Regions from separate parts of the Streptomyces sp. NBC_00104 genome, predicted to be linked through region 3. Evidence: riboswitches for the same ligand, from Rfam matches in the RefSeq annotation. Region 3 holds a riboswitch; each other region holds the start of a gene.
The links. A riboswitch is a leader RNA that binds a small molecule or an ion and turns the genes downstream of it on or off. The one in region 3 is predicted to bind cobalamin.
Positions count from the first base shown of each region.

Region 1: linked by a shared signal. The riboswitch ahead of OG272_RS14020 (prenyltransferase/squalene oxidase repeat-containing protein) and the one ahead of OG272_RS03170 (energy-coupling factor ABC transporter permease) in region 3 are both predicted to bind cobalamin.
Region 2: linked by a shared signal. The riboswitch ahead of cobN (cobaltochelatase subunit CobN) and the one ahead of OG272_RS03170 (energy-coupling factor ABC transporter permease) in region 3 are both predicted to bind cobalamin.

Region 1 is NZ_CP108215.1:3,228,828-3,234,650, reverse strand. Features, by position in the region: gene OG272_RS14030 (energy-coupling factor transporter transmembrane component T) at 1-443, opposite strand, end outside; gene OG272_RS14025 (SCO2322 family protein) at 816-1,703, opposite strand; gene OG272_RS14020 (prenyltransferase/squalene oxidase repeat-containing protein) at 1,823-3,262, opposite strand; cobalamin riboswitch at 3,379-3,513, opposite strand; gene OG272_RS14015 (phosphotransferase family protein) at 3,562-4,716, shown strand; gene OG272_RS14010 (MBL fold metallo-hydrolase) at 4,883-5,823, opposite strand, start outside.
Region 2 is NZ_CP108215.1:9,963,178-9,969,000, forward strand. Features, by position in the region: gene OG272_RS43585 (precorrin-2 C(20)-methyltransferase) at 1-876, opposite strand, end outside; gene OG272_RS43590 (precorrin-8X methylmutase) at 888-1,550, opposite strand; gene cobG (precorrin-3B synthase) at 1,547-2,917, opposite strand; cobalamin riboswitch at 3,165-3,291, shown strand; gene cobN (cobaltochelatase subunit CobN) at 3,362-5,823, shown strand, end outside.
Region 3 is NZ_CP108215.1:741,604-747,426, reverse strand. Features, by position in the region: gene cbiQ (cobalt ECF transporter T component CbiQ) at 1-679, opposite strand, end outside; gene OG272_RS03175 (energy-coupling factor ABC transporter substrate-binding protein) at 686-1,162, opposite strand; gene OG272_RS03170 (energy-coupling factor ABC transporter permease) at 1,159-1,869, opposite strand; cobalamin riboswitch at 1,899-2,105, opposite strand; gene OG272_RS03165 (DUF1775 domain-containing protein) at 2,300-3,040, shown strand; gene OG272_RS03160 (HoxN/HupN/NixA family nickel/cobalt transporter) at 3,212-4,336, shown strand; gene OG272_RS03155 (substrate-binding domain-containing protein) at 4,446-5,564, shown strand; gene OG272_RS03150 (MarR family transcriptional regulator) at 5,521-5,823, opposite strand, start outside.

The sequences.
Region 1 (5,823 bases), 2.5 Mb from region 3:
CCCGCCTCGTAGAGGGCGCCCGGCAGCGACTTGAGCAGCCGCGCCGGGTTCGCGAGGGCGTTCGCGGCACCGACGCAGATCAGCAGGGCGGCCAGCCGCAGCCCGTCGTACAGCGCGAACAGAAGCCCCTCCGCCGTGACCCGGCCACCCAGCCGGATCCCCTGCGCCCAGCCGGGCAGCGGCACTTCGGGCAGCGTGAACAGGGTGTACGTCCCGGGGATGGGCGACCCCAGCACGACCGCGAAGCCCAGCCGAACGACCAGAACCGCCAACCCGAGCTTCACGAACGCGGCGTAGGAGCGGGCCCAGGGGGCGTCGGTGCGATGCGTCGCCACGACATACCCGGCGACCGCGATGAGAAGGGCGAGGAGCAGGGGGTTGGTGGTACGCGACGCGGCGGTGGCGAGCCCGAGCGCCCACAGCCACCAGGCGAGCGGGTGCACACCGGCGTTCCGGGTCGCCCGGACCGTTGACTGTCGCGGCGCCGGGGCGGTGTCGCGGGCCGTCTCGGTCGTGGGTTGTCGCGGTGCCGGGGCGGTGTCGCGCGCAGTCCCAGGTGGGGGCTGACGTGTCGCCGGGTAGGTTCCGCCCACGGTCGTAGCCGCGGGGGGCTGTGCCGCCGGGCCGGTTTCGTGTTCCGTCCCAGGCGCGGGCCGATGGGCCGCCGGGTCGGTATCTCTCGCCGTCGTACGTGCGGGCAGTCGTGCCGTCGGGGCGGCACGGGTGGGCGCGACGGCACCTCGTACCGCCGAGTCGCGGAACCGCCCCCCGGACGACGCCGCCCTCGGGCGCCCTGTGAACCACCGCATTGCGCCCTACCCCCGGCGCCGCCGCGCCTGCCACACCGCCGCGGCTCCCAGCGCGGCGACCACCCCCACGCCCACGAACAGCCCGACGGACGGCCCCTCTCCCTCGGCTCCCTCGGCTCCCTCGGCTCCCTCGGCTCCCTTGGCTCCCTCGTCGGAGGCGGCTGCGGGCGGCGAACTCGGGGCGTCGGTACGGGCGTCGGCGGTGGGCTCGGTATCGGTATCGGTGCCGCCGTCGACGGCGACCGCCTCACCACACCCCTTCCCCGGATAGCCGACGATGGCGCAGAGCAGCGCGTTCGTGTCGTACCGGAGCGGCTTCGCGACAGAGGCCAACGCCTCGGCCGTGGTCGCGTCGTCCGGCACCCGCGCACAGGCCGTACGCGCCGCCGGAGGCGTCTCACCGGCCGGCGCGTCCGCCGCCGTACCGAAGTCGATGACCAGCGCGACCCGCTTCTCCCCGCCCCGCGCGGCCGTACCGCCGCAGATCGCGGCGAAGTCGGCCGCTCCACGCGGTCGCGCCGCATCCGCGGAGTCCCGGCTGACGGCGAACCGGAACCCCTGCACGTCCCCGTCGGACGGCCGCGCGGTCGACGGCCCCTGCGTGGCAAACGCCCAGGCCGAACCGTCCCGCTCCCAGAAGGACCAGTAGCGGTAGGCGGCTGCATGGGCCAGCCCCACGCTCCCCAGCACGAGCAGGACGCCGCAGAGCAGGAGCAACACACCGCGCGGCCGGGGCGCGAGCGCCGAGACCGACGACCTCGCGTCCGTCGACGGCGCGCTCCACGGCAACGCGGCGGACGGGAGCGGAAGCGCCGCCGACCGCACCGCGCCCGCCGGCATCGCACTCGGCGCCGACGGGCTCAACGGCCACGCGTCCACCGAAGTCGGGCCCATCGAAGTCGGGCCCATCGAAGTCGGGCCCATCGAAGTCAGGCCCATCGAAGTCGGGCCCACCGACATCGCGCCCGTCGCCACGGCAGTCGACCGCCGCGCGGCGGCCCTCCGGCGGCCGGTCACGCCTGCCGCCGCTTCCTCAGCACGACCCCGACGACCCCCACAGCGACGGCGACGACGGCGGCGAGCCCGAGCCCGATCGCCCACCACGCACCCGCACCCGCACCGAGACCGTCGCCGTCCTCCTCCCCGGCGGCCGCGTCGTCGTGCGGCACGGAGGAGTAGTCGTCCACGTCACGCGCCGGACCGGTGTCCTTCAGCTGGGCCACGAGGTCGGCGCCGCCGAAGTCGCGCGGATCCTCGCCGGAGGCATGCGCGGCGAAGACGAGCTGGGCGTACGCGGCCGGCCCGGCCTTGGCAGCCCAGGCACCGTAGTTCTTCTCCAGCCAGGCGAGCGGCTTCTCGGTCGCGTCCGCATCCCCGGCGGCGGCGAGCGCGACGACCGCGTCGGCGGTGTTGCCGTGGTCGGGCTGATCCTCCGCCCCCGCGAGCGCGGACTTCAGGTAACCGTCGGCGGCGAGGACACCGGCCAGGTGGACGGCCCCGTTGTGGGCCAGATCCTCGGGGGAGTCACCCGCGACGCACTCCCCGGCGAAAGCCGCCCGAGTCCCCGCCGCACTCTCTCCCTCGGCCACGAAGCCCTCACCCAGGCTGCCGAGCACGGCGGCAGCCGTGGCATCGGCGTTCGCGGCGAGACCACCCTTCTTGTCGGGCTGGTAGGCGAAGGCGCCGGCGTCCTTCCCCTCACCCTTGCCATCCGCGCCATCCGCGCCATCCGCGCCACCCCGGCCCTTCTTCTCCCCGTCCTCCCCGTCCTTCCCATCCCCGCAGGGGAGGGCGAGGGCGCGGAGGGCGTCGTAGGGGGAGTTGCCGTTCCTCTCCTGCTTCTCGGGGGCGCCGCCCACGGCGGTCAGCGCGCCGATCACGACGGACGTCGAGTTCGCGTCGCTGGGCCCGCCGGCGGTGTAGCCCCAGCCGCCGTCCTTGTTCTGGTTCTCCTTCAGCCACCGCACGGCCCGCCCGGCCTCGGCGTCCCGCCCGCCGACCGCGGCGAGCGCCTGCACCGCGGCGGCCGTGCTGTTGGTGTCGACGGCAGTCTTGGCGTCGCACGGCGCGGTGGCGTCGGCCCGGTACGCCGCGAACGCCCCGCTCGCGCACTGCTGCCCGACGAGCCACTCCACCGCCCCGGCACCCGGCTTCTCCCCCACGGTGTCCAGCGCGAGCAGGGCGAGGGACTGCCGCCAGACACCGTCGTACGTGGGGTCGGTGGAGCCGTACAGACCGGTGGGGGTCGCCTGCGACGCCGAGGCGGAGGGAGCGGCGGAGACATCGGAAGCCGCCTCAGAAGATGCGGAAGTCGCGTCAGGAGATGCGGAGGTCGCGTCATTGGCGAGGGCCACCGGCGCGAAGCCGGTACCGAGTCCCGTACCGAGTCCCGTACCGAGCCCGGTTGTGACGGCCAGTACGGCGACTACCGCTGCGCTGCGGCGGACATTCATGATCGGCGGCTGCCTCTCCCTGACGGGGAGCCGGGCGGCACGGCGAAGCGCCGGGCGGCTCGGCTCCGTATTCCTCGACGGTGCCGTACACCGGCGGGCCGCCGGTGATGCGAGCCGGTCACGGTTCCGCACAGGGCAGTCCGACTCGCCGCCCCCTTGCCGGGGTCGGCTCACGGTTGCGGGTCAGCGCCGGATTTGCACCGGCTTCCCCCTGTACGGGTGTGATGACGACCCGGTCACTCTACCTGTCGGTAGCCAAAAGCCTGAGGGCCGTCTGTGCGCCGGGATAGGTTCGCGCCATGCGTACGGGGAGACTGCTCGGGTCGGGGCGCACGGCCGACGTGTACGAACTCCACGCCGACGAAGGCGAGTCCGCGACGGAAGCGCCCGTCGCCGTCACCGGCGAGGGCACCGCCGGTGCCCTCGCCGTACGGGACGCCCGTGACGCAACCGACAGCCCTACCGAACCCGGCCGACGCGACGTCACCGGCGGCCCTGGCAGCCGTGCCGGAGTCGGCGGTCCCGGAGGTCCGGGCAGCCGTGCCGGAGTCGGCGGTCCCGGAGGTCCGGGCAGCCGTGCCGGAGTCGACGGCCCCGGCGGTCCCGGAGGCCCTGGCAACCGCCTCGGAGTCGACGGCCCCGGGCGGCCGGGCGGCCCCACCGCGGCCTGGGTGCTGCGGCGTTACCGTGACGACTGGGGTGACGCGGCTGCCGAGGCCGAGGTCATGGAGTACGTGCGGAGCCACGGTTACCCCGTTCCGCGCGTGCGCTCGGCGACCCGTACGGAGATGGTGCTGGAGCGGCTGTCCGGCCCGACCATGCTGGAGGCCGTCGCCGCCGGCCTGCTGGACCCGGCGCAGACCGGCGCCACCCTGGCCCGCCTCCTCCACGCCCTCCACGCCCTCCCGCCCCGCGACGGCCACGCCCCCTCGGCGCCCCGCGACGGCCACGCCCCCTCGGCGCCCCGCGACGGCCACGCCACCTCGGCGCCCCGCGACGACGACGCCCCCTCCGCACTCCGCGACGACGACACCCCCTCCGTGTCGCCCCGCGACGACGACACCCCCTCCACGTCGCCCCGCGCCCCGGCCACCCGCGTCCTCCACCTGGATCTGCACCCCGAGAACGTCATCGTCACGCCCCAGGGTCCCCAGGTCATCGACTGGAGCACCGCCGAGGAGGGGCCGCCCGGCCTTGACTGGGGCATCTCCGCGATGATCCTCGCCCAAGTCGCCGTCGACTCCGCCGACTTCCGCGCGGAGATGGCCCGCGCCACCCTCGTCTCCCTCCTCGCCCACCAGCACGACGGCCCCTCCGCCCTGACGGAAGAGGGCCTCGTCGAGGCGAGGCGACGCCGGGCGGCCAACCCGACGATGACCATGCGCGAAGTGGAACTCATGGGAGTCGCGGAGGAGTTGATCCGTTCCCTCACGGATCCGGGGCCGACGGCCTGAGGGCACGACGGCCTGAGGGCACGACGGCCTGAGGGCACGACGGCCTGAGGCGACGACAGCCTGAGGCGACGACGGCCTGAGGGCACGGCCGGCCGGATGCCTGCGCACCGCACGCGCCCGCGACAGCGTCACCACCCCCAGGACGCCAGTCCCGATGAACGCCCCCTCACACCGCCACATACGTAACGGGGTTGCTCCCTTCCACCGCCTCCGCCCGACCCAGCTTCACCAGCCGCCGTAGATGCGCCTCCGCCTCGGAGACCGCGATGTTGCGGGAGGTGAAGGGAATGTCGGGCCAGGGGCGGTTCCACTCCATGCGTTCGGCGAGTTGCCAGGGGGTGAGGGGCGAGGCGAGGAGGGCGAGCAGGTCGGCGAGGCGGGACTCGTGGTGGGCCAGCAACTCCCGTACGCGGGCGGCGGCGTCGGTGAACGCGTACTGGTGGGCCGGGAGGACCTCGGCGGGGGCGAGACGGCCGACGCGTTCCAGGGAGTCGAGGTAGTCGCCGAGAGGGTCGGTGACCGTGTCGTCGTCCGGGTCCTCGTAGAGGCCGATGTGCGGACTGATCTCGGGGAGGAGGTGGTCCCCGGAGAACAGGCGTCCGTGGCCCGGGAGTCGGGAGGGATGCGCCTCCTCCAGGTGGAGGCAGACGTGGCCGGGCGTGTGCCCCGGCGTCCAGATCGCGCGGACGCGGCGGCCGGGGAGGCCGAGGAGTTCGCCGGGGACGATCTCCCGGTCGGGGAGCGCGGGGGAGAAACCCGGCAGGGCGCGGGGGCGGCGAGGGGTGCGGAGAGAGGCGAGGTGTTCCTCGGGGGCGCCCGCGGCCGTGAGTTTGTCCGTCATGTAGGAGAACCAGCGGTCCGGGCCGGTCCCACGGGTGCGCCGGACGATCGCCGTGTCCGCCGCGTGCATCGCGATCCACGCCCCGGACGCCTCCCGCACCGCGCCCGACAGACCGTGGTGGTCGGGGTGGTGGTGCGTGATCACGACCCCGTGGATCTCCGCGACCGACGTACCGCACGCCGTCAGGCCCGCCGCGAGCGTGTCCCACGAGGACGGGTCGTCCCAGCCGGTGTCGACGAGGACCGGTCCGCGGTCGGTGTCGACGA
Region 2 (5,823 bases), 9.2 Mb from region 3:
CGCCCGCTGCGGCACCCGGTCCAGATAGGTGGTGTAGCCCACCAGGTCGTCGGCGGCGGCCAGCGCGCCCCGCGACTCGGGCGTCAGCCACAACGGACCGGCCGGCCCGGTCCCGACCACGACGACCTCGCCCCGCTCCCGGGCCTCGGGCCGCCCGGCGTCGACCTGGCTGGGCAGCACGGCCACCGAGAAGTACGGCACCGACTCCGCGTCCACGTCCGCCAGTTCGCCGAGCCGCTCCCCGGGCATGGTGGCCCGCTCGACATAGCGGGCCTCGGCCAGCCGTCCCGAACTCTCCAGCGCGCTGCGGACCTTGGTGAAGGTCCGGCCCAGCTTCATCACCACGGCCACGTCCGTCGCGGCGAGCCGTGCGGTCAGCTCCTCCTCGGGCAGGGTGCCCGGCAGGATCGTCAGCACCTCCTCGCCCTCGACGAGCGGCGTACCCAGACGGGCGGCGGCGGCGGACACGGACGTGACACCGGGGATGACCTCGGTGTCGTAGCGGTCGACGAGCCGCTTGTGCATGTGCATGTAGGAGCCGTAGAACAGCGGGTCGCCTTCCGCGAGGACCGCGACCGTACGGCCCGCGTCGAGATGCGCGGCCAGCCGCGCCGACGCCTGAGCGTAGAACTCCTCCATCGCGCCCTTGTAACCGCCCGGATGATCGGTGGTCTCCGTCGTCAACGGGTACATCAGCCGCTCCTCGATCTGGTCGGCGCGCAGATGCTTCGCCGCGATCGAGCGGGCGATGGAACGGCCGTGCCGGGCGCAGTGATACGCGATCACATCCGCCTGGGAGATCACCTCGACGGCCCGCACGGTCATCAGGGACGGGTCACCGGGGCCGAGCCCCACCCCGTACAGCTTGCCGCTCACTGGCTTGTCGCTCACTCTTCCTCACTCGCGATCGCGTTGAGCGCGGCGGCGGCGATGGCGCTCCCGCCACGACGGCCGCGTACGACGATGTGCTCCAGGCCCGACGGATGCGCGGCCAGCGCCTCCTTGGACTCGGCGGCGCCGACGAACCCGACCGGCACGCCGATGACGGCGGCGGGCCGGGGCGCGCCCTCCTCGATCATCTCCAGCAGCCGGAAGAGCGCGGTGGGCGCGTTGCCGACGGCCACGACCGAACCCTCCAGCCGGTCCCGCCACAGCTCCAGGGCGGCGGCGCTGCGGGTGGTGCCCAGCCTCGCCGCCAGCTCGGGGACAGCCGGGTCGGAGAGCGTGCACAGCACGTCGTTGTCGGCGGGCAACCGCTTGCGGGTCACGCCGCTGGCCACCATCCGGACGTCGGTGAAGATGGGCGCGCCGGCGCGCAGGGCCGCACGGGCGCGGGCCACCACGTCGGGCGTGTACGCCAAGTCCCGTACGAGGTCGACCATTCCGCAGGCGTGGATCATCCGGACCGCGACCTGGCTGACGTCGGCGGGCAGGGCCGCGAGGTCCGCCTCCGCGCGGATGGTGGCGAAGGACTGCCGGTAGATCGCCGGGCCGTCCTTCTCGTAGTCGTACGTGGTCACGGTGGTCTTCTCGCTGCTCTCGGTCGTCATGAGGGTGTCGTTCGTGCGGGTGTCGTTCGTGCGGGTCGTGCGCTTCTCGGGGCTGATGAGGTGATCGCCGCCAGAGCGGTGTCGAGGAGGCCGGGGTCGGCCATGGACGTGGTGCGTGGGTCCTGGCCGGAGGTGGTGCGGGAGAGCTCGTAGCCGCCGCCCGGCACGGCCACCACGTCGATCCGTTCGCCCCGGGGGTGACCGCAGCGGCGCTCGCATCCGGACCAGTACAGGGGGAGTCCGGCGCGTCCGGCCGCGTCGAGGCTTCCGGTCGCGTCCGCCCGTACGTCCGCCAGGGACTTGGCGCAGCCGGGCCGCCCGATACAGGCGCCGACGCGCAGCCAGGGGGAGGCGGGATCGGTGACGAGGCCGGTCACGGAGAGCCGGGCGAGCGCGTCGGACGCCTCGTCCTCGCTCATGCCCGGCGTGGGGACGACGACTCCGCGCCACGGGGTCAGCCGCAGTTCACGGCGGGAGGTCGCGGACGCGAGGTGCGTCAACTCGCGCCACTGGAGGGCGGTCAGCCGACCGAGGGGTGCGTGTACGCACAGAGCGTCGCCGGCGGCTCCGGGGGGCGGGCCCTCGGCTTCGACCGTGGTCGTCCCGGTCCGGGCCCGGCTCACGGCGTCGATGCCGTCGGCGGCCAGACGTGCGCGGATCAGGCTGAGCAACTCGCTCTGGAAGGGGAGTTCGGTCACACGCCAGACCCGGGAACCGCTCTCCCGCGCGGCCTCCACGAACGTCTCGGCGGCCGTGAGCGCGGCCCGGGGAGCGTCCTCGGCGGCCATCGACAGGACCTCGTCGGCCGTTCCGAGGGCCAGCAGCGCACTGCCGTCCCCGGCCGCCCGGACGGTCACATCGGCGTCGAGCCCGGCCACATCCCCGCGCCCGTCGTCGAGCGCGAACAGGAACCGGCCCGACAGCTCCCGCGCCGCCTCGCTCGCGCACAGCGCCGCGTCGAGGGCCGACAGCCAGGGCCGGACGTCGCGCAGACCCCGCCCGTCGAGGCCGGACAGGGGCGAGGCGACGATGTTGCGCACCCGTTCGTGCCCGGCGGAGGGCAACAGCCCGGCCGCGTCCAGCGACTCGGCCAGCGCGGCCCCGCAGCCGTCGGTCAGTCCCCGCAGCTGCACATTGCCGCGCGAGGTGAGGTGAAGATCACCGTCGCCGAGCCGTCGCGCCGCCTCGGCCAGCGCCTCGGCCTGGCGGACGGTCAGTACACCACCGGGGACCCGGACACGGGCCAGCGCCCCGTCGTCCGCCGCGTGCAGCCGCAGTGTCCCCGGGCAGGCGTCGCCACGGTCCCGTGTGACCGCTGTGGCCTGGGACGATGAACGCAGGGGAGGCGTGGACATGGCGGCGAGCATACCCACCGTCCCCACGGACGTATGCTCCGCCCTTTTGAGGCGACCCTTACTATGCTGTTTGGTGGATCATCCGGTCCGCCGACGCCACCACGGCGCTAGTGTCTGTCGTCACATTCCCGTCGTCGCCCGAAGGGCGGCCCCGCGGCGTCCGGTGCGTGCTCTCGGCGTGCCGGGCGAAAGACCTCGTACTGGACGTACTTGGGCTTTCGCCCGGTGCGGCGAGAGTGCGTGCCAGACGCCGCGGGGCAGACGGGAATGTGACGACAGACCCTAGGGGAGGAAGCCCGGTGTGAGTCCGGCGCGGTCCCGCCACTGTGAGCCCGTCCCAGGAGGGTCGGGCGAGCCAGGAACTCCCTTCCCCGTACCCCTCGGTCCCGCCCGAGCAGGGGAGACTCCGATCCGACACCGCCCGGGGCGCGGACCCCGAGGAAGGCCAGCCGCCGCATGCAGCCATCGCCCGGGGAGCGCTCCGCGCAGCCCCACATCCTGCTCCTGTCGACGTCCGACACCGACCTGCTCAGCGCCCGCGCGGCCGACGGCCCGGTCCCGTACCGCTTCGCCAACCCCTCCCGCCTCGCGCTGGAGGACCTCCCGGCCCTCCTCGACGGCGCCGGCCTGGTCGTCGTACGCCTCCTCGGCGGTATCCGCGCCTGGCAGGACGGTCTCGACCTGCTGCTCGCCGACGGCCGCCCCGTCGTCGTCCTCACCGGTGAACAGGCCCCCGACGCCCAGCTGATGGCCGCCTCCACGGTCCCCGTCGGTATCGCCGCCGAGGCCCACGCCTATCTCGCCCACGGCGGCCCCGCCAACCTGGAGCAGCTCGCCCGGTTCCTCTCCGACACGGTCCTGCTCACCGGCCATGGCTTCGACTCGCCCGCGCCCGCCCCGTCCTGGGGCCCGCTGGAGCGCACCCCACGCGCGGGCACCGACGGCCCGACCGTCGCCGTGCTCTACTACCGGGCCCACCACATGAGCGGCAACACCGCCTTCGTGGGTGCCCTGTGCGAGGCGATCGAGGACACGGGCGCCCGCGCGCTCCCGCTGTACGTGGCCTCCCTGCGTGCCCCCGAGCCCGAGCTGATCGAGGAGCTCCGCGCCGCCGACGCCATCGTCACCACCGTCCTCGCCGCGGGCGGCACCAAGCCCGCCGAGGCGTCGGCCGGCGGCGACGACGAGTCCTGGGACGCGGGCGCCCTCACTGGCCTCGACGTCCCGATCCTGCAGGCCCTGTGTCTGACCGGCTCGCGCGCCGCCTGGGAGGAGAACGACGAGGGCGTCTCCCCGCTCGACGCGGCCAGCCAGATCGCCGTCCCCGAGTTCGACGGCCGCCTGATCACCGTCCCGTTCTCGTTCAAGGAGATCGACGAGGACGGCCTCCCGGCCTACGTCGCCGACCCAGAGCGCGCCGCCCGCGTCGCCGGAATCGCCGTACGCCACGCGCGACTTCGGCACATCGCCAACGCCGACAAGCGCCTCGCGCTCGTCCTGTCCGCCTACCCGACCAAGCACTCCCGCATCGGCAACGCGGTCGGCCTGGACACCCCCGCCAGCGCGGTCGCCCTGCTGCGCCGACTCCGCGACGAGGGCTACGACTTCGGGGGCGCCGACGTCCCCGGACTGGCCTCCGGCGACGGCGACGAGCTGATCCGCGCGCTCATCGAGGCCGGTGGCCACGACCAGGACTGGCTCACCGAGGAGCAGCTGGCCCGCAACCCGGTCCGTATCCCGGCGGCCGACTACCGCCGCTGGTACGCCACGCTCCCCGAGGAGCTCCGCACCTCCGTCGAGGAGCACTGGGGCCCGGCCCCCGGTGAGATGTTCGTCGACCGCAGCCGCAACCCGGAGGGCGACATCGTCCTCGCGGCCCTCCGCTTCGGCAATCTGCTGATCCTCATCCAGCCCCCGCGCGGCTTCGGCGAGAACCCGATCGCGATCTACCACGACCCGGATCTCCCGCCCTCCCACCACTACCTGGCCGCCTACCGCTGGATCGCGGCCCGTGCCGACGACGGCGGCTTCGGCGCCGACGCGATGATCCACCTGGGCAAGCACGGCAACCTGGAGTGGCTGCCCGGCAAGAACGCGGGCCTGTCCGCCGCCTGCGGCCCCGACGCCGCCCTCGGCGACCTCCCCCTGGTCTACCCCTTCCTGGTCAACGACCCGGGCGAGGGCACCCAGGCCAAGCGCCGCGTCCACGCCACCCTCGTCGACCACCTGGTCCCCCCGATGGCCCGCGCCGACTCCTACGGCGACATCGCGCGCCTGGAGCAACTCCTCGACGAGTACGCCCAGATCTCCTCCATGGACCCGGCGAAGCTCCCGGCGATCCGCGCCCAGATCTGGACCCTCATCCAGGCCGCCAGGCTCGACCACGACCTCGGCCTGAACGACCGTCCGGAGGACGACGGCTTCGACGACTTCCTGCTGCACGTCGACGGCTGGCTGTGCGAGGTCAAGGACGCCCAGATCCGCGACGGTCTGCACGTCCTCGGCAACCCGCCGACCGGCGCCGACCACGTCAACCTGGTCCTCGCCGTCCTCCGCGCCCGCCAGATCTGGGGCGGCACCACGGCCCTGCCCGGCCTGCGCGAGGCCCTCGGCCTCGACGAGTCCGCCGCGACCCGCACCACCGCCGACGAGGCGGAGGCGAAGGCGCGCACGCTGGTCCAGGCGATGGAGGACGCGGGCTGGGACCCGGCCGCCGTCCCCACCGAGCACGGCGAACAGGTCGCCGCGATCCTGGAGTTCGCCGCCCGCGAGGTCGTGCCCCGGCTCGCCGCGACCACGGCCGAACTCGACCACAGCGTGCACGCCCTGAACGGCGGCTTCGTCCCGGCCGGCCCCTCGGGGTCACCCCTGCGGGGCCTGGTCAACGTCCTGCCGACGGGCCGCAACTTCTACTCCGT
Region 3 (5,823 bases):
TGAAGCGGGCGGAGATCCGGGCCTCGGGAACCAGGACGCGCAGGGTGCCGTCGTACCCCCGCCCGGCGAGCCCGGTCTGGAGCCGCGCCGCCCGGTCGAAGGCCCGTACGAACGCGGTGGCGGCGAGGCCGGCGAGGGAACGCCAGGTGGCGGCCCGTGTGGTGTGTCCGAGCCGGGCCGCCTGCGCCTCCCGGATACGGCGCACCGAGTCCAGGAGCAGAAAGCTCATGCGGTACGTGACCAGCGCCACGTCCACGACCGGCGCGGGCACCCCGGCCTTCACCAGGCGCGGCAGCAGGTCCGACATGGGCGTGGTGAAGGCGAACAGGAGTACGCCCAAGGAGGCGGCCGAGGTGCGCAGCATCAGCTCCCCGGCGCGGACGGGTCCGCCCTCGGCCAGGGCCACGAAGCCGTCCGGTCCGCCGACCTGGACGAGCAGCGGCAGCGCGCCGGTCACGCAGAAGCCCAACGGCACCCGGTAGGCGCGCCACAGCCGGCGGCCGGGCACGCCCGCCGGGCCCAGCAGCACGACGAGCGCGGTCAGCAGGACCAGGGCCGCGCCGGGCCAGGGCGGCAGGGAGATCGCGAGCACGGTGAGGCCGAGCCCGAGCACGGCCTTGTCCACGGGATGGCGGCGGCGCCAGCGACTGCTGTGCGCCGCCGCGTCGATCGGCAGCACGGGGGATCAGACCCTCCCGGCGGGGGACTCCCCGGTACCACCGGACGAGCCTTCGTCACCGGCCGCGGCCTTGGGGGCCGTCGCGGCTGCCGTGGTGGCCGCGACCGTCGCGCTCACCGGGGCCGCCGAAGCCGCAGGGGCCGCCGTGTCGGTGTCCCCGGCCGCGTCCAGGTGCGCGCGGGCCCGTGCCTCGCCCTGGCGCCGGCCGCGGCGGATACCGAAGTAGTAGGCGAGGACGCCCGCGCCGAGGGCGGCCTGGAGGGAGAACAGCGCCGACTCGATCTCACCGGAGGGCGGCTCGTACAGGGGCGAGAACCACGGCTCGTAGTCCGGCTCGATCTCCGTGATCGCCGTCTCCGCCTCGCCGTCGGACCCCGTGAAGGGCTCCTCCTTGTGGTCGCCGAGGCCGAGGGCCAGCGGCAGGACGGCGAGCGCGGCCACGACGACCAGCAGCAGAAGGTTGATCTTCGTGTTCCGGTTCATCGGGCCACCGTCTCCGTCTCGGTCTCGGTCCGGTTCCGCTTTCCGCCGGTCAGGAGCACGCCGAGCCGGGTCAGTTCGCCCTTGCTCGACTGCACCAGCAGACGCATCACCAGCACGGTGAGGAGACCCTCGCTGACCGCGAGCGGGAGCTGGGTGACGGCGAAGATCGAGCCGAACTTGCCGAGCGCGCCCAGGAAGCCGCTGCTCGGGTCGGGGAACGCGAGCGCCAGCTGCACGCTGGTGACGCAGTAGGTGACCAGGTCGGCGACGAACGCGCCGAAGAACACCGTGACCATCAGCGGCACGTCGAAGCGCCGCAGCAGCCGGTAGACGGCGTAACCCGCCCAGGGGCCGGCGATCGCCATCGAGAAGACGTTGGCGCCGAGCGTGGTCAGACCGCCGTGCGCGAGCAGCAGCGCCTGGAAGAGCAGGGTGATGGTGCCCAGTACCGCCATGATCGGCGGACGGAACAGGATGGCGCCCAGTCCGGTGCCCGTGGGGTGGGAACAACTCCCGGTGACCGACGGCAGCTTCAGCGCGGACAGGACGAAGGTGAAGGCCCCCGAGGCACCGAGCAGCAGCGTGCTCTCGGGATGCTCCCTGACCTCACGGGTGAGTGAACGTACTCCGTGGACGACGAACGGCGCGGACGCTACGCCCCAGGCGATCGCGTGCGCCGGAGGAAGGAAACCCTCGGCTATGTGCATGGCTCAGCAGACCCTCTCCAGCACCTCGTGGATGGTTGACGCGCCTTGGCCGGTCTCCTGGCTTACGGGTACCACCGCCCGTGCTCCGCCTTCCCGGGTCACAAGGACCCAGTGGCTGCCCGCGAGGGCCGGAGCCGGACTTCCCGATCACAGTGGCGAGGGCCGCACCGGCATGACACCGGATTTCCCGTTCACCAAGGCGTGGTGACAGTAGTGCCCACATAAGGACGCTGACAAGCGGAGCCGAGGGGCGCGCGGGCGCCGTGCAACAGCTCACACCCCGGCGCACGCCTCGCGGACCTCACACCCCACACGAGCGCGCACGACGACGGCAGGTGGCCGGAACCGCTCGCACACCTGGTCGCCCTTGGCCACGGGTCCCGCCCTGCGCTTGAATTCATCCTTCACGCCGCCGGCACAGGGAGTCGCAGTGCACCGCCCGACCTTGATACACCGTTCGCGCCGTCTCGGCGTTCTCACCGCAGCCGCGTTCGCGCTCGCCGTCGCAGGCGCGGGTCCGGCCGCGGCCCATACGGAGGTCGAGGCGGAGGGTGCGCGTGCCCTGGACCAGAACGTCGAACTGACCTTCTTGGCGGAGTCGGAGTCCTCCGCCGCCGGCATCACCAAGCTGGAGGTGATCCTGCCCGAGGGCCTCGTCCCCGCCGACATCACCTACAAGGAGGGTCCCGACGGCTGGAAGTTCACCCCCACCGGCCGGGGCTACACCGTCTCGGGTGCGAAGCTCGCGGTGGGGGAGGACGCCGAATACGTCGTCACCGTACGGCAGTTGCCCGACGCCAAGTCGCTGGTCTTCAAGACCCTGCAGTCGTACAGCGACGGCAAGGTGGACCGCTGGATCGAACTGGAGGAATCCGAGGGGGACGGCCACGGCCACGGTCACCCGGCGCCCCGCCTGGACCTGAAGGCCGCGGCGCCCGGTGCCGAACTCGTCAGCCCCACCCCCTCGGCCGAACCCACGACGGCCTCCCCCTCGCCCTCGCCCGAAACGAGCGCCGAGACCTCCACGCCGTCGGCCGAGCCCGCGGCAGACGGCACCGACGGGGACGACGGCCTTCCCGTCGCCGCCCTCCTCGGCATCGGCGCGGCCGTCCTCCTCGCGCTCGGCGGTGGGGTGTGGTGGTTCCGGTCCCGCCGGGGCGGCGCCGCCTGACAGGTCCGCCCGCGCGGGGCTCGTGCGACCGCACCGTCCTCCGGGAGACCCTGGCCTGACCGAAATGTGGCACGGGCTTTACTGCGACCTGCTTGCAGCTGCCAGCCCGCCGCACCAGGCTGATGGGGTTCGACGACACGGACGCGGCACGACGAGTAAGGCGCATGCCCCATGGCTCCTGTTACCGACACCGCCCCCTCGGCCACCGCCGGGACGGGCGGTTTCCCCTGGCGTCGGATCCGCGCCTCGATGACACCCGGGGAGCGGGCGAGCCTGGGCGGGATGGCCGGGCTCATCCTGGCGCTGCATCTCATCGGCTGGTTCACGCTGGTGGTGATCGTCGCCCCCGAGCACTACGGCGTCGGCAGCAGGACCTTCGGAATCGGCATGGGCGTCACCGCCTACACCCTGGGCATGCGGCACGCCTTCGACGCCGACCACATCGCCGCCATCGACAACACCACCCGCAAACTGATGGGCGAGGGACAGCGCCCGCTGTCGGTCGGCTTCTGGTTCTCCCTCGGACACTCGTCGATCGTCCTCGCCCTCACCTTCCTGCTCACCCTCGGCGTCAAGACGCTCGCCGGACCGGTCCGGAACGACGACTCCGCACTGCACGACATCACCGGCTGGATCGGCACCACCGTCTCGGGGACGTTCCTGTACGTCATCGCGATCATCAATCTGGTGATCATGGTGGGCATCTGGAAGGTGTTCCGCGAGATGCGCTCGGGCGCCTTCGACGAGGCCGCCCTGGAAGAGCGGCTGAACAGCCGGGGCTTCATGAACCGGCTCCTCGGACGGCTGATGAAGTCGATCACCAAGCCGTGGCAGATGCTCCCGCTGGGCCTGCTCTTCGGACTCGGCTTCGACACGGCGACCGAGGTCGCGCTCCTCGTCCTGGCCGGTTCGGGCGCGGCCTCCGGGCTGCCCTGGTACGCGATCCTGTGCCTGCCGATCCTGTTCGCGGCCGGTATGTCCCTCCTGGACACGATCGACGGCTCGTTCATGAACTTCGCCTACGGCTGGGCCTTCTCCCAGCCGGTCCGCAAGGTCTACTACAACCTGATCATCACCGGCCTCTCGGTGGCCGTCGCCCTCGTCATCGGCACGGTCGAACTGCTCGGCCTCGTCGCCGAGAAGGCGCGTCTGCACGGCACGTTCTGGGACCGGGTCTCCGGCCTCGACCTCAACACCGTCGGCTATGTCGTCGTCGGCCTGTTCTTCGTCACCTGGGCGGTCGCCCTGCTGGTGTGGAGGTTCGGGCGGATCGAGGAGAAGTGGACGACGGGCTGAACACCCACCCGCGCCCCAACCGCGCCCCGCCCATGGCCTCGGCATACGAATCGGTCTCGATCCGTGGCACGACCTGGGGCGCCGATGACGATCACGCCATCATGAGGCCATGAACCGGCCACCGCACCGCCTCCACACCCCCGACTGGTGCACGGCCGACAGTTCGACCCTGAACGTCGCGCTGGTCTATCCCATGCAGGGGCCCGCCGGGATCTTCGGCCCCACCTGCGGGGCGTGCGCGCGGCTGGCCGCCGAGGAGGTCAACAAGGCCGGGGGAGTGCTGGGCAGGGAGCTGCGGCTGATCGAGGTCGACGGCGGGGCCGAGCCGTGGCGGGTCGCCGAGGACGTCGAAGCCCTGGTCGCCTCGGGCGCGGTCCAGGGCGTCACCGGCTGGCACATCTCCTCCGTCCGGCAGGCGCTGGCCCCACGGATCGCGCACCGGGTGCCGTACGTGTACACGGCCCTGTACGAGGGCGGGGAGCGCACCGAGGGCGTCTTCATGACGAGCGAGACCCCGTCCCGGCAGCTGCTGCCCGCCATGCGGCTGCTCGCCGAGTCCCGGGGCGTGCGCCGCTGGTTCGTCGTCGGCAACAACTACGTGTGGCCCCGGCACACCGCCCGGTCGGCCCGGGGCTACGCCCGCGAATGCCGGGGCCGGGTCTGCGGCGAGGCCTATCTGCCGCTCGGCACCGAGGACTTCGAGGACGTCCTGCGACGCATCGAGCGCGCCGACGCCGACGGGGTCCTGATGCTCCTGGTCGGCAGCGACGCGGTCCGCTTCAACCGGGCTTTCGCCGCCTCCGGCCTCGACCAGCGGTGTCTTCGGCTGAGCACGCTGATGGACGAGAACATGCTGATGGGAAGCGGCCCCGAGGCCACCCGCGACCTCTACAGCACCGCCGGGTTCTTCGCCTCGCTCGCCGACCGGAACACCCTGGACTTCCACGGCCAGTACGCCGGACGCTTCGGCCTGGAGGCGCCGACCCCGGGCAGCCTCGGCGAGTCCTGCTACGAGGGTGTCCTGCTGCTCGCCGCGCTCGTCGAGCGGGCGCGCGCCCTGGACGTGACCGCGATCGGGGCGGCCGCCGACACCGTCTCGTACGAGGGGCCGCGCGGCCTGCTGAGCCTGGACGGACGGCATGTGCGCCAGCGCATCTACCTCGCGCAGGCGGACGGCTACGACTTCAACGTCCTCGCCCAGTTGCGCGCTCCGTACGACCCGCGCTGACCCTGCCCTGACCGTCGGCGCTCCCGCCGCCCTCCAGGGTCCGGGCCAGCCGGTCCAGCAGGAGTCCCAGCCGTCTACCATCCTCGTCGGTGAGCGGCGCCTCCAACTCGGCCCAGTCGGCGCGCACTTCACGGGCGAGCAGCTGCCATCGCCCCATACCGCGCGGCGTGAGGTGGGCGAGGACGCGGCGCCGGTCGGCGGGGTCGACGCGGCGGAAGACCAGGTTCTGGTCGACGAGTTGGTCGATCAGCTTGGTCAG